Regions from separate parts of the Pseudomonas sp. O230 genome, predicted to be linked through region 2. Evidence: predicted binding sites of a transcription regulator. Region 2 holds the regulator's gene; each other region holds the start of a gene.

Region 1 (5,144 bases), on a different contig from region 2:
GACCTTATTTGCGAAAATCTCGATGTCCAGCTTGTTTTTGCCTTCCGCCATAAGGGTGAAATGGTTGAAATTCAAATCAATCCATCCCTGCAGTTTGGTTGCGTAATTCTCGGGATGCTTCGATTGCTCTATCAGGGGTAGCCCCTTGTAATGATCAAGGATGCTTTGGAAGAATTTCACCGATTTCCCAGTGGTGTTGTATTCATGTTCTGCTTCGGCAATGACTTTCTGTCGCCACGCAAATTCTTGTCTGGCAGATTCTTCCAGTGCGGCCCGTCTTTCGTTGACAGTGAAGGTTCCGCTTTCATCGTAAGTGATCAGCGCCAGTTGATCCACGGGCATCCCGGAAAACGGATTATTGCCTGCCCCTCTCGTGTATTGAGTTGCACTTTTGGCTCGTGCTAATAACTCGGCGTTGTCCGTGTCAGGGACTTCAGCGTCATGTGTTGATTTATTCGCAGTGTAATGAGGGCTTTCCAGTTCGTTGAATGTGTTTCTGGCCATCGACGCCAGTTCCGTTCTTGTCATGCGTATATCGCGAGCTTGCGCACGTGTAGAGGCCTCGCTCAATTGGCTCGCTAACATGGACACCTTGTTGCTGCCATTTGCGCCGGCGGAATCTTGGACGGTCCTTTGGCTGATGCCTCTGTCGTTCTTGAGAATAGAGATCACTTTTTTTGTACCTGTCAGAGCTTGACCGGTATCACTTACAGGGCTGCTTATTGCGTTGATCATGATTTTAGCTCCTGATATTTATGAGTAGAAAATGATGTGTGGGTTGATTGTCGGCAAGGTTTGCCGAGCATCATTGTCTCTAGACCAGCTTTACTTCATGGTGATTTCAATTGACCAGGCATAGGTGGACGGATTTGTTCTAGTTGTTCTGATGGTGCAGGTAGCACCGCCGCTAGGAGTGGCTGCGTTATTCCATTTGGGGACTTTCGTCGCGCCAGGGCCGGGAGCAGTCACGAATGTTGATAAATAAACACATGTTTTATTGCCGCTCTGATAGCGCAAGTTAGCATGGGTGTAGCCCGCGTTGCTTTGTATGCGGTATGTATCTGTGCTGTTTGGAATAATGGAAGCTTCAGGCGTATGGGATGCGTTTGTTTTAGTAATAAACTCGTTGTTGTTTATGGGTGTATACGTAGCAGTTTTGATTCCAATATTTTTGAAGGTCACCGTTACAGGTGGTCCGGCAACAACCGGGCTTGTATAAAGTGCAGTCAAAGTTAAAGCGGCAAACAAAGACTTATAAATTTCCATGGGTATTACTCCTTGTAGTATTTTGAACATTCCATTGCTGGGATCGCAGTCGCCAGAATCCCTTATTCAAGGTGGACTGCATTTGCTCCGAACGAGTGCGTTCAAATGAATCATTTGAGAAGTGAGCTTAAAAAGGGGGGCTTTTGCGCGCAATCAGACCGCGGATGAGAACGTTGTAGGGCATTGCCGGGATTTATGCGGGTGGAAAGATCGCAGTCACGGGAATTCCTACAGGCAAGTCTGAGGGGCATTTCCGACTCAGGCTCGCTACCACGTAGATCTCTGATCCCCATCAAACAATCGCGCACTGTGCCTGATGGTCGTCTGGCATTTATTGGACCCCACGCCAAAAGCGTGGGGCTTTTGTTCAGAATACGTGAAGCATCTTCGCGGCTCTTTTCCACCAAGGCGCATTGATAGCGGGTATCGAAATCATCTGCTCGGGCACCAACTGCGGAACATCCTGCAACCGAATCCATGGTTGGTTGTTCCAGTGCAGCAAACTTAGCGACATGTCCGGCCAGTTCAGCAGGCTCAGCATTGGACGTTCGGTTGTCGTGGGTTGCTCAGCGTCTCTCAGGGTTGGGACGACGTCGTGAGTCAGCCATTCGCGCAGGGCTCGATATTCGGGGCAGTAGTGGTAGATCAATAATGCGTAGACGCCGGATTCGCTGATCAGCAAGGTGTGTTCGATGCTGCCGTGGATGAGCATTCGCGTGGTTTGGTGTTGGTCGGGGGTCGAGTTTGCGGAGGGTGCGTTCTTCGATGTAAAGGCGCAGGAGGCGGCCAAGGTCGCGGGCGCAGAACCAGGGTTGGTTTTCTATTAGAAGGGCGTGTAGGTGGAGTTTGTGGCGCGTGAAGACGTGGGGGATCAGATAGTTGTCGTCCATGGTGCAGTTCTCGAGGTGCGATGAAGAAAACTGCCTCTGATCGTCGCCAAACGAAAAGGGTGGCAGCCATGCGCGGGTTGGCGAACCGGTAACGCACCCAACCGGCAGACCCGAAAGTCTCCCACGCATAGCCGCCATAATTCGAGATGGGAACAATTCCCTGGTTCGAACGTGGTCGCGATGTGTCTGGATGCTATCCGGGTCGCCAAACCCGGAGCTGAATATTCAGCTGGGGGGAGCTTAGAGGCTGGATACTTGGCGACACAATCGGACGGCGGTGGTTTTCTTGTAGGAAGGTGCCGGGATTTTTGCGAGGTTTGAGATCAAAAGATCGCAGCCCTCGGCAGCTCCTACAGAGGTGGTCCGTCCAGCGTGGGATGGCTGGTAGACCGAGGCGACCCCATTCGCGGGCAAGCCCGCTCCCACAGGGATCGTGGGTTACTCGGCAGGGGGAATGAGCTTCGCTTCCAGCTCCGCGACTTTGGCCTCAAGGCTCTCGAGGCGGGCCCGAGTGCGCGCCAGCACAACCATCTGACTATCAAATTCTTCCCGGCTCACCAGGTCCAGTTTGCTGAAGCCGCTCTGCAACAGCGCCTTGAACTGGCTTTCGATTTCGCTTTTCGGCAGCGGGGTTTCGCCGCTGAAGAGGCGGGAGGCGGTGCCGGTCAGGGCGTCGAGGAAGTCTTTGGGCGCGAGCATGGGAAAGGTCCTGGAAACAATGGCGGGCAGTGTATCACGCAGTGTCTATAGTCAATCCCGACGGCAGGGATGCACGCTTTTCGCGCATGCGGACGGACGGCATCGCACCGTTGTTGTGCGTAACGCGTCCGGTGTTGCGGTGATGTGGTGGACATCTACGGCCAACCGCTTGAAAACAGAGAGTTTTGTGGAGATGGCAAGCTTTCTGCTTAGTGCCTAGTGACCCATGCACTGATGCAGTCGCTGTGACGAATGCAGTGCGCCAAGCGAAACGGGGGAAGTGTTTCGTACGGAGCGGTTAGCTGGCGTCGGACGGGCAGGTAAGGCCGACGATGCGTTACAAAGCCAGGCACTGCGCTTAGACTTGAGCCGGGTTTGTTTTCCTGGGGCAAGTCCACCAATTCGGGAGAGAGTTTTCATGAAGCTAGTCACTGCCATCATCAAGCCGTTCAAGTTGGACGACGTGCGCGAATCGCTGTCCGAGATCGGCGTGCAGGGCATTACCGTTACTGAAGTCAAAGGCTTCGGTCGGCAGAAGGGTCACACCGAGCTGTATCGCGGCGCGGAATACGTGGTCGATTTCCTGCCCAAGGTGAAGATCGATGTCGCCATTGACGACAAGGATCTTGACCGGGTTATCGAGGCGATAACCAAGGCTGCCAACACCGGCAAGATCGGTGACGGCAAGATCTTCGTGGTCAATCTGGAACAGGCGATTCGCATTCGTACCGGCGAAACCGATACCGACGCGATTTAAAAGCCGCCACAAACCCAACGCCCCAGGAGAAAACAATATGACTCTGCGTAAATTCGCAGGGCTAGGAGCCCTGTTGTCCCTCGTAATGCCCAGCCTGGCCATGGCGGCAGACGAAGTGGCGGCCCCAGTCCTCAACTCCGGCGATACCGCCTGGATGATGACCTCGACAGCCCTCGTGCTGTTCATGACCATTCCCGGCCTCGCGCTGTTCTACGGCGGCATGGTTCGCTCCAAAAACATTCTTTCCGTGATGATGCAGTGCTTCGCCATTACCGGTCTGATCAGCATTCTGTGGGTCATTTATGGCTACAGCATCGCGTTCGACACCACCGGCATGGAACAGGGCGTCGTCAACTTCAACTCGTTCTTCGGTGGCATGGGCAAGGCATTCCTCGCCGGTGTCACGCCTTCGAGCCTGACCGGTCCGGCGGCGCTGTTCCCTGAGGCGGTGTTCATCACCTTCCAGATGACTTTCGCCATCATCACCCCTGCGTTGATCGTCGGTGCCTTCGCCGAGCGGATGAAATTCTCCGCGATGCTGATCTTCATGGGCATCTGGTTCACCCTGGTGTATGCACCGATCGCACACATGGTCTGGTCCGGCAACGGCGGCCTGATGTGGGACTGGGGCGTGCTCGACTTCGCTGGCGGCACCGTGGTGCACATCAACGCCGGTGTGGCCGGTCTGGTGGCGTGCATCGTGCTCGGCAAGCGTAAAGGCTTCCCGACCACCCCAATGGCCCCGCACAACCTCGGTTACACCCTGATGGGTGCGGCCATGCTGTGGGTCGGCTGGTTCGGCTTCAACGCCGGTTCCGCCGCAGCGGCCAACGGCACTGCCGGTATGGCGATGCTGGTGACTCAGATCGCAACCGCCGCCGCCGCACTGGGCTGGATGTTTGCCGAGTGGATCACCCACGGCAAGCCAAGTGCACTGGGTATCGCTTCGGGTGTGGTCGCCGGTCTGGTTGCCATCACTCCGGCCGCTGGCACCGTGGGCCCGATGGGCGCTCTGGTGATCGGTCTGGCTGCGGGCGTGGTGTGCTTCTTCTGCGCCACCACCCTGAAACGCAAACTCGGTTATGACGATTCCCTGGACGCCTTCGGTGTGCACGGCATCGGCGGTATCCTCGGCGCGATCCTGACCGGTGTGTTCGCTGCACCGTCGCTGGGTGGCTTCGGCACCGTCACCGACATCGCCGCACAAGTCTGGATTCAGTGCAAAGGCGTGGGCTTCACGGTGATCTACACCGCGATCGTCACCTACATCATTCTCAAGGTGCTGGACGCCGTCATGGGTCTGCGTATCACCGAAGAAGAAGAGGCCGTCGGCATCGATCTGGCACTTCACAACGAACGCGGCTACAACTTGTAAGACGCGCCTAAAAAACTTGCCCGGCTTGCCGGGCATTTTTTTGTCTGGAGTTTGTCAGTGAAGGGACTGCTGAAAGGTTTTTTCGCACACGTTTAGTGGGGTTTACGGCGGGCGTTTTTCTGCGGCCAATGGCTTACATGATTGAAGGAATATTAGG
Region 2 (5,144 bases):
GTTGACGAACCCGGACCTGAACCTGTTTCGCGGCACCCAGTTCCCCTGGCACGTCCAGAGCGAACACGGCGAAGTCAACCCGGACGGCACTCAGGTCGAACTGATCGACTCGGTGCGCATCACGCGTTTCGACGAGAAAAACCGCAAGACCCTGATTACTTCCACCCGCATGACCGTGTTCCCGCAACAGCAATATGCGCAGACCGAGCAACCCGTTAGAATCGACGGCGCTGGCGGTGTATCGACTGGCAAGGGAATGAAAGCGTATTTGAAAGAAAGCAGGATACACCTGCTATCGAACGTAAGAGGACAGTATGAGGCTCGTTAAAACTCTCCCTATTTTGCTCGGTCTGGGCGCAGCACTGGGAAGCGTGAGCGCCTGGGCTCTGCCGAACGATCAACAGCAGCCTATCCGCATCCAGGCCGACGACGCCCAACTGGACGACAAGAACGGTATTGCCACCTATAAAGGTGACGTGATCATCACCCAGGGCTCGATGATCGTTAAAGGCAATACTGTGACCATGACCCGCACCCCTGCGGGCGACATCGACGTGGTGACTTCGGTGGGCAACCTCGCCTATTTCGAACAACTGCAAACGGCGGGCGACACCAAGCCGGTCCAGGGTTGGGGCGTCACTATCCAGTACCACGCTTCGCAAGACCGCGTCGTGCTGATCGATAAGGCAAAAGTTGTCGACAAGGACGGTAACGTCACCCAAGGCGAGAAAATCGTCTACGACACCAACAAAAAGCTTGCCAGCGCCGGTCGTGCCACAGGCACCAACGTGACCGAGTCGCGTCCGCGCATCGACATGGTGATCCAGCCGAAAAAGAAAACCGAAGAGCAAAAGGCCCCTTAATGGCAACTCTGAAAGCTCAGCATCTGGCCAAGAGCTACAAGAGCCGTCAGGTCGTGCGCGACGTCAGCCTGTCCATCGACAGCGGTCAGATCGTCGGCCTGCTTGGCCCTAACGGCGCCGGTAAAACCACCTGCTTCTACATGATTGTCGGCCTGGTTCAGGCCGATCAGGGCCGCGTCCTGATCGATGATCTGGACGTCAGCCACCAGCCGATGCACGGTCGCGCGAAGGCCGGTATCGGCTATCTTCCGCAAGAAGCATCGATCTTCCGCAAACTCTCGGTCGCCGATAACATCATGGCAATCCTCGAGACCCGCAAGGAACTCGACAAGGCCGGTCGTCGAAAGGAACTGGAAAGCCTGCTGCAGGAATTTCACATCACCCACATCCGCGACAACCTCGGCATGAGCCTCTCCGGTGGCGAACGCCGTCGTGTGGAAATCGCCCGCGCACTGGCAACCAACCCGAAATTCATCCTCCTCGACGAACCGTTCGCCGGCGTGGACCCGATTTCGGTGGGCGACATCAAACAGATCATCTACCACCTCAAGGCCAAGGGCATTGGCGTGCTGATCACTGACCACAACGTCCGTGAAACCCTGGATATCTGCGAAACGGCCTACATCGTCAACGATGGCCAACTGATCGCCGAAGGTGATTCGGCTACCATCCTGGCCAACGACCTCGTGAAAGAAGTCTATCTGGGCCATGAGTTCCGCCTGTAAGCACTGAGGTGTCTGGCTGGTTGCCCGAGCGCTTGTCTCGATAAAAAATCAATACTTTTTTATTGTTACAGCGCTCTAGGCAAACGCTACGGTTTCGGGCATATAATTTGCTTATGTTTGGCGCTTCGGCGCCCTGTAGTGGATGGCGCATGTGCGCCGGCGAATAAGGTGTTTAGCCCCTGCCATGAAACCATCGCTAGTCTTGAGAATGGGCCAGCAGCTGACGATGACACCGCAGCTGCAACAGGCCATCCGCCTGCTCCAATTGTCGACCCTGGACCTGCAACAGGAAATCCAGGAGGCCCTGGAGTCCAATCCGATGCTCGAACGCCAGGAAGAAGGCGACGACTTCGATAACGCCGACCCCTTGGCCGACAAAGCCGAACAGCAACCTAACGCCGACGTCTCAGAACCCTCTTATCAGGAAACCGCCCCGACGGTGGACAACCTCGAGGAAGGTGACTGGAACGAGCGCATTCCCAACGAACTGCCCGTCGACACCGCATGGGAAGATGTCTACCAGACCAGCGCTAGCAGCCTGCCGAGCAACGATGACGACGAGTGGGATTTCACTACCCGTACATCCGCCGGTGAAAGCCTGCAAAGCCATCTGTTGTGGCAACTGAACCTGGCGCCGATGTCCGACACCGATCGCCTGATCGCCGTGACCCTGATCGATTGCATCAACAATCAGGGCTACCTGGACGAAACTCTCGAGGAAATCCTCGAAGCCTTCGATCCGGAACTCGACATCGAGCTGGACGAAATCGAAGCCGTCCTGCACCGCATCCAGCAATTTGAACCGGCCGGCATCGGCGCGCGCAACCTGGGTGAATGCCTGCTGCTGCAATTGCGCCAACTGCCTGCCAAGACACCTTGGCTGGCCGAGGCCAAGCGCCTGGTCACCGATTACATTGACCTGCTCGGCAGCCGCGACTACAGCCAGTTGATGCGCCGCATGAAGCTCAAGGAAGACGAACTGCGCCAGGTGATCGAGCTGGTTCAGAGCCTCAACCCGCGCCCTGGCTCGCAGATCGAGTCCAGTGAAGCCGAGTACGTCGTACCCGACGTGATCGTGCGCAAAGACAATGAGCGCTGGCTGGTCGAGCTGAATCAGGAGTCGGTGCCACGGCTGCGGGTCAACGCCCAATACGCCGGTTTCGTGCGCCGCGCCGACACCAGCGCCGACAACACCTTCATGCGCAATCAGTTGCAAGAGGCCCGCTGGTTCATCAAGAGCCTGCAAAGCCGTAACGAAACCCTGATGAAAGTTGCCACCCAGATCGTCGAGCATCAGCGCGGTTTTCTGGAATATGGCGACGAAGCGATGAAACCGCTGGTCCTGCATGACATCGCCGAAGCGGTGGGCATGCACGAATCGACGATTTCGCGGGTGACCACGCAAAAATTCATGCATACCCCTCGGGGCATATATGAGTTGAAATACTTTTTCTCTAGCCACGTCAGCACCTCCGAAGGCGGCGAATGCTCGTCCACGGCAATCCGCGCGATCATCAAAAAACTGGTTGCTGCGGAAAATCAGAAAAAGCCGTTGAGTGACAGCAAGATCGCTGGTTTACTGGAGGCACAAGGCATTCAGGTGGCTCGCCGCACCGTCGCCAAGTACCGCGAATCCCTCGGGATCGCGCCTTCGAGCGAACGCAAGCGGTTGATGTAGAGCCACGCCACAGCGTTCCAGTGGTAGATCATCTGGTCTACCGCTTTATGCACTGGCAACGAAGGAGAAGCTGTATGCAAGTCAACATCAGTGGACACCAACTGGAAGTGACCGAACCTCTTCGCACCTACATCGGCGAAAAACTCGAACGGTTAGAGAGGCATTTCGACAAGATCACCAACGTGCAGGTCACGATGACGGTCGAAAAGCTGAAGCAGAAAATCGAAGCCACGCTGCATATTCCCGGCAATGAAGTGGTCGCAAACGCGGAGCATACCGATATGTACGCGGCGATCGACGCATTGACCGACAAGCTGGATAAACAACTCAAAAAGCATAAGGAAAAGACCCAAAGCCTCCTCCAGGGCGCGACCGGTCGTTAACACTCCCAACCCATGATCCGACTTGAAAGCATCCTGACCCCCGGCCGTTCCATCGTGAACGTGCCGGGCGGCAGCAAAAAGAAAGCCCTCGAGCAAATTGCCAACCTGATCGCCCGGGAAGTGCCGGATCTGGAGATGCAAGTTGTCTTCGAGGCTTTGATTGCCCGTGAAAAACTCGGTTCGACCGGTTTTGGCAACGGCATCGCCATTCCTCACTGCCGTCTCAAAGGCTGTAACTCGCCCATCAGTGCCTTGATGCACCTGGACGCCCCCATCGATTTCGACGCCATCGACGGTGCTCCGGTTGACCTGCTGTTCGTTCTGCTGGTCCCGGAAGCCGCTACCGATGCGCACCTTGAATTGCTCCGCCAGATCGCCAGCATGCTCGATCGCAAGGAAGTCCGTGATCGCCTGCGTAGCGCCGTGAGCAATGAAGCCTTGTATCAGGTTGTCCTGGACGAGCAAAACGGGCACTAATCATGCGCTTGATCATCGTCAGTGGCCGTTCCGGCTCAGGTAAAAGTACCGCGCTCGATGTTCTCGAGGACAACGGCTATTACTGCATCGACAACCTGCCCGCCGGGTTGTTGCCGGAACTGGCCGAGCGCGCGCTGATCCACACCGAACTGGCGCAGCCGCTGGTGGCCGTTTCCATCGACGCGCGCAACCTGCCCAGCCACTTGAGCCGGTTTCCGGAACTGCTCGAAGAAGTTCGCAGCCGGCATATCCAGTGCGATGTCCTGTACCTGGACGCCGACGAAGAAACCTTGCTGAAGCGCTTTTCGGAAACTCGTCGTCGCCACCCGCTGAGCAGCGCCAACCGCTCACTGGCAGAAGCGATCAACGATGAAACCAGCCTGCTCGGGCCGATTGCCGACCTCGCCGATCTCAAGGTCAATACCACCAACCTGAACCTGTATCAGCTGCGCGATACCATCAAGTTGCGCCTGCTGAACCAGCCGGAACCCGGTACTGCGTTTTTGGTGGAGTCTTTCGGATTCAAGCGCGGCATGCCGGTGGACGCCGATCTGGTGTTCGACGTGCGCTGCCTGCCGAACCCCTATTGGAAGCCGGAGCTACGCGATCAGTCCGGGCTTGATCTGCCGGTTGCCGAGTACCTGGCGGCCCAGCCGGACGTCGAGGAGATGTTCCAGGACATCTCCACGTACCTGCTCAAATGGCTGCCCCGCTTTGCCGCCAGCAACCGTGCTTATGTCACCATTGCCATTGGCTGCACCGGCGGGCATCACCGCTCCGTCTACCTGACCGAACGTCTGGGCCAGGTCCTGCAAAAATCCCTGAAGAACGTCCAGGTTCGCCACCGCGACCTCAGCTAAAGGATTCACATCGCGATGCCTGCTCTGGAAATCGAAATCATCAACAAGCTGGGCCTACATGCCCGTGCTTCCGCCAAGTTCGTCGGCGTGGCCGGTCAGTTCAAGGATTGCACGATCAGGGTAGGACGCACGCCGGAATCCACGGTCGACGGCAAAAG
Region 3 (5,144 bases), on a different contig from region 2:
ACGATGGCGTCTTTGACTTTCAAGGCACCGAAGTGGGTGTTGTCGATACCCGAGCCGTGGCCGCTGAACTCGACGGCCAGGGTGCCGTCGTTGAGCATGTGGTCTTGCCACTCGATATCGAGCACGCCGTGATACAGGTCTTCGGCGTCCTTCATCGGGAAACGCTTGAGCACCAGCAGCACCCGGTTCGCCAGGCGCGACCACAGGCACAGGCGATAAGCGGTTTCCATGGTCGCCATGCCGCGCACGGCCGAGGTGTGCTCACGCGCTTCTTCAAGGCCAAGCCCGACGGCTTCCTCGATGAGCAGGCCTTCGAGGCCTTTTGGGCAAGTGAGGAAGATTTCGAATTGATCGGACATTGGAATTTCAGAGCCTTTGGCTAAGTGAACCGGCAACGCATTGCCGGCCCGGTTTTCAATCAGGCGCTTTTCTAAAGAGCGCCCGCGTGGCACGAAGGTGTGCCGTCCCACCCGTGCTGCTCAGGTTAGAAGAGCTTAGATGCACGGGCAGATAAAAAAGTTGATGCAACAAAATGTCATAACTCGACCCTTCGTCGAATAATGCCCGGGACCAACGCGAGGCATTCTCACTAAAGGATTAACCCCATCATCCTGCGGGGGGCCGATCATACAGGGCTTTGGCCAATAAACACGGGACAAACATCGTGTTACTTATGGCCATACCATCTTTATCGTTACGTCCTTATGACAAAACGATCATTCCCTCGATGTGACGCATTGGTTAGAACTCAACACAGGTTGGCGCCACAACGGACGTCAACACCTTGGCTCGCCACGCCGGCAGCGAGCCCCCCAACGGCAGACATTTCTGCCAGACCTCGATTGAGGTCAACGCGATACATACAGTCAACAAGTGAGGGCAACACCCTATGAGAAGACTTAAGCGTGATCCGTTGGAAAGAGCATTTTTGCGCGGATATCAATATGGCGTTGGTGGCAAATCCCGTGAGCTTTGCCCATTTACTCTACCGTCGGTACGCCAAGCCTGGATTAACGGCTGGCGAGAAGGACGCGGCGACAACTGGGACGGTATGACCGGCACTGCGGGAATCCATAGACTCAACGAACTTCACGCCGTCGGCTAACACAGGGCACACACTCCGACACGACAACCTGATTACGTAACGACTTAACACGCACGCCCCATCCGGGCGGCGGGCTCCGGCCCAGGGGCTCCTTCGAGGAGCCCTTTTTTATGCCCGCTCTTTGGCCAGACACGATCCCCTGTAGGAGCCAGCTTGCTGGCGATGGCGATTTCAAGGATGCCATCGCCGGCAAGCCGGCTCCTACAAAGTGACCCAATGCCGCGATGGCGATCTCGAGGCTGCCATCACCAGCAAACGGAACGCCGCCCGGCCGCGCTTAAAGGGCTTAGCGCAGAGCGGCGATGGCGTCGACGGACTCGCGAATCAGCGCAGGACCTTTGTAGATGAAGCCGGAATAGAGCTGCACCAAGCTCGCCCCCGCAGCGATTTTCTCAGCTGCGTGCTTGCCTTCGGTAATGCCGCCCACGGCGATGATCGGCAAGCGGCCGGCCAATTCTGCCGCCAGCACCTTCACGGTGTGGGTGCTCTTGTCACGAACCGGTGCGCCGGACAGACCGCCCGCCTCGTCACCGAACTCCATGCCTTCGACGCCGACGCGGCTCAGGGTGGTGTTGGTGGCGATCACCGCGTCCATCCCGGTTTCGATCAGCGCTAGCGCGACTTGCGCGGTTTCTTCGTCGGTCATGTCCGGCGCGATCTTGATCGCCAGCGGCACGTGCTTGCCATGGCGCAGCGCCAGCTCGGCACGACGAGTCGCCAGATCCGCCAGCAATTGCTTGAGCGAATCCCCGAATTGCAGGCTGCGCAGGCCCGGGGTGTTTGGCGAACTGACGTTGACCGTCACGTAGCTGGCATGGGCGTAGACCTTGTCCAGGCAAATCAGGTAGTCGTCGACCGCGCGCTCGACCGGAGTATCGAAGTTCTTGCCGATGTTGATGCCCAGCACGCCCTTGTACTTGGCCGCCGCCACACGCGCCAGCAAGTGATCGACACCCAGGTTGTTGAAGCCCATGCGGTTGATGATCGCCTCGGCTTCCGGCAGACGGAAGATCCGTGGCTTCGGGTTGCCCGGCTGAGGACGCGGGGTGATGGTGCCGATTTCGACGAATCCAAAACCCAACTGGGCAAAACCGTCGATGGCCGCGCCGTTCTTGTCCAGACCGGCCGCCAGACCCACCGGGTTCGGGAAGTCCAGGCCCATGACGCTCACCGGCATTTTTGCCGGAGCCTTGCACAGCAAGCCGTTGAGGCCCAAACGCCCGCCCGCGCCGATCAGGTCCAGGGACAGATCGTGGGAGGTTTCCGGGGAAAGTTTGAACAACAGCTGACGGGCCAGGGTGTACATGGGCGGCTTTGACTCGAATGGCGGCGAAATGAGGCGGCGATTATAGCCGGGCATCGGGGTCGCAAGCGAGGCGCGCAACAAAATCAGCGAGCGATGGCATATGCCTTGCACCGACACAGGCATCAGCACTCATGCCAACGGCGGGATGAGTGGAAGGACAATGGCGTCGTCACCCGGTTTTGCTTGCGCGAGGACCTGGGACGACGCTTTTTTTGGAAGGTGTTTTGTCATGAATGAAACCACAACGGGCCCGCTGGCCTGGGTCAACGGCAGCGATGCCCCGGAAAAGACCGACATCAACCTCGGCTTCATGGCCCTGAGCGATTGCGCCTCGGTGGTGGTCGCCGCCACTCAGGGCTTTGCCCAGCCTTACGGCCTGACCTTGAACCTCAAGCGCCAGTCTTCCTGGGCCAGCCTGCGGGACAAACTGGTCAGCGGCGAACTCGATGTCGCCCACAGCCTGTACGGTTTGATCTATGCCGTGCACTTGGGCATCGGTGGCGTCGCGCCGACCGACATGGCGGTGCTCATGGGCCTGAACCAGAACGGTCAGAGCATCAACCTTTCCCACGGCTTGCAAGCCTTGGGCGTGACCGCTCCTGAAGCACTGGATCGACACGTGCACCAAACTCGCCCAAAACTCACCTTCGCCCAGACATTTCCGACCGGTACCCACGCCATGTGGCTGTATTACTGGCTAGCCAGCCAGGGCATTCATCCCCTGCACGACGTCGACAGTGTGGTGGTGCCGCCGCCGCAAATGGTCGCGCACCTGCAAGCCGGGCGGATCGACGGTTTCTGCGTCGGTGAACCCTGGTCCGCCAGCGCCGTGAAACACAATCTCGGCTTTACGATGGCAACGACCCAGACGATCTGGCCCGATCATCCGGAGAAAGTCCTCGGCTGCACCCGCGCGTTCGTCGAGCAGTACCCCAACACCGCTCGGGCACTGGTGATGGCCATTCTGGAGGCCAGCCGATTCATCGAAGCAAGCGTCGAGAATCGCCGCAGTACCGCCCAGTTGCTGAGCGCCCCCGAATACCTGGACACGCCGCTCGACTGCATCGAACCGCGTCTGCTCGGCGACTACGCCGATGGCCTCGGCAACCGCTGGCAAGACCCGCACGCGCTGCGCTTCCATGGCGCTGGCGAGGCCAACCGGCCTTACCTGTCCGATGGCATGTGGTTCATGACCCAGTTCCGCCGCTGGGGTTTGCTGCGCGACGACCCGGACTACCTCGCGGTGGCCCGTCAGGTTCAGCAACTAGACGTGTATCGAGAGGCCGCCAGCGCGGTCGGCGTTGCCTCTTCAGGCAAGGAAATGCGCAGCAGCCAGTTGATCGACGGCAAAATCTGGGACGGCTCGGACCCGGCCGGATATGTCCGCAGTTTCAAACTGCACGCCATGAGCGACAGCTCGTCCCGATTCGCCAGCCGCTGACAGGAGACTGCGAACATGTTGCGTATCCTGCTGATCAACGACACCGCGAAGAAAGTCGGCCGCTTGAAAGCCGCCCTGACCGAAGCCGGATTCGAGGTCATCGACGAATCCGGCCTGACCATCGACCTGCCCGCACGCGTCGAAACGGTGCGTCCGGACGTGATCCTGATCGATACCGAGTCACCGAGCCGCGATGTGATGGAGCAAGTGGTGCTGGTGAGTCGCGACCAGCCACGGCCGATTGTGATGTTCACCGACGAACATGACCCCGACGTGATGCGCCAGGCGATCAAGTCCGGAGTCAGCGCCTACATCGTCGAAGGCATTCACGCACAACGCTTGCAGCCGATTCTCGACGTCGCCATGGCGCGCTTCGAAAGCGACCAGGCCCTGCGCGCACAACTGCACGCCCGCGATCAGCAACTGGCCGAGCGCAAGCGCATCGAGCTGGCCAAGGGGCTGCTGATGAAGATGAAGGACTGCAACGAAGAAGAGGCCTACACGCTGATGCGGCGCCAGGCCATGAGCCGGCAGCAGAAACTGATTCAGGTGGCGGAGCAGATCATCGCGATGAGTGAGTTGCTCGGCTGAGATCTTGTGGTGCCTTTGAGGGCCCAATCGCGGGCAAGCCCGCTCCCACAGGTTTTGTGAACTCCAGCAATCCTGTGTGTGCGGGCTTGCCCGCGATGGCCACGACTCGGTTCCACGCTGTTGGCACAAATCTCGCTATGTAATCCACACAGGTAACCAACGGCGGTTGCCCCACCTACGACAAAGACGTCGCTCACCTCATTTGCCCATGGCAAATCCGGTGGCGGCGTTTTTTTGTTTTGGCCCCACAGACCGGGGCCGGTGGTGCGGCCGTTGCGGCGCCCCACCCGCAAGCTCATGACTCCTTCTCGAGACGACTCACAGCTGAGGTGCGCGATGAATTCAAGCTTCTGGAAATCCGGCCATACCCCGACCCTGTTCGCGGCCTTCCTTTATTTCGACCTGAGTTTCATGGTCTGGTACCTGCTCGGCCCACTGGCGGTGCAAATCGCCGCCGACCTGCACCTGACCACCCAACAACGCGGACTGGTGGTGGCCACGCCGATTCTGGCCGGGGCCGTACTGCGCTTTATCATGGGCATGCTGGCGGATCGCCTGTCGCCTAAAACCGCCGGCATCATCGGCCAGGTGATCGTCATCTGCGCACTGTTCGTTGCCTGGAAGCACGGCATCCACAGTTACGAGCAGGCGCTGCTGCTGGGTCTGTTCCTCGGCATGGCGGGCGCGTCATTCGCCGTGGC

Evidence for each region. Region 2 encodes sigma-54, which starts transcription at its own class of promoters, with help from an activator protein. Its sites were predicted from a motif close to ANTGGCATNNANNTTGCTNT; they were not measured.
Region 1: a site for sigma-54 is predicted at 3,048-3,067, ahead of glnK (P-II family nitrogen regulator). Genes of this name have one in related genera too.
Region 3: a site for sigma-54 is predicted at 2,504-2,523, ahead of ACI77H_RS04665 (CmpA/NrtA family ABC transporter substrate-binding protein). Genes of this name have one in related genera too.

The regions. Positions count from the first base shown of each region.
Region 1 is NZ_JBJGXN010000001.1:325,071-330,214, forward strand. Features, by position in the region: gene ACI77H_RS01550 (hypothetical protein) at 1-735, opposite strand, end outside; gene ACI77H_RS01555 (hypothetical protein) at 826-1,266, opposite strand; partial or broken gene ACI77H_RS01560 (Bro-N domain-containing protein) at 1,634-2,156, opposite strand; gene ACI77H_RS01565 (accessory factor UbiK family protein) at 2,595-2,855, opposite strand; gene glnK (P-II family nitrogen regulator) at 3,274-3,612, shown strand; gene ACI77H_RS01575 (ammonium transporter) at 3,650-4,987, shown strand.
Region 2 is NZ_JBJGXN010000012.1:49,736-54,879, reverse strand. Features, by position in the region: gene lptC (LPS export ABC transporter periplasmic protein LptC) at 1-328, shown strand, start outside; gene lptA (lipopolysaccharide transport periplasmic protein LptA) at 315-863, shown strand; gene lptB (LPS export ABC transporter ATP-binding protein) at 863-1,588, shown strand; gene ACI77H_RS25260 (RNA polymerase factor sigma-54) at 1,773-3,266, shown strand; gene hpf (ribosome hibernation-promoting factor, HPF/YfiA family) at 3,341-3,649, shown strand; gene ptsN (PTS IIA-like nitrogen regulatory protein PtsN) at 3,662-4,126, shown strand; gene rapZ (RNase adapter RapZ) at 4,129-4,986, shown strand; gene ACI77H_RS25240 (HPr family phosphocarrier protein) at 5,002-5,144, shown strand, end outside.
Region 3 is NZ_JBJGXN010000002.1:285,434-290,577, forward strand. Features, by position in the region: gene rlmKL (bifunctional 23S rRNA (guanine(2069)-N(7))-methyltransferase RlmK/23S rRNA (guanine(2445)-N(2))-methyltransferase RlmL) at 1-359, opposite strand, end outside; gene rmf (ribosome modulation factor) at 890-1,105, shown strand; gene ACI77H_RS04660 (quinone-dependent dihydroorotate dehydrogenase) at 1,392-2,411, opposite strand; gene ACI77H_RS04665 (CmpA/NrtA family ABC transporter substrate-binding protein) at 2,641-3,852, shown strand; gene ACI77H_RS04670 (ANTAR domain-containing response regulator) at 3,868-4,443, shown strand; gene ACI77H_RS04675 (nitrate/nitrite transporter) at 4,780-5,144, shown strand, end outside.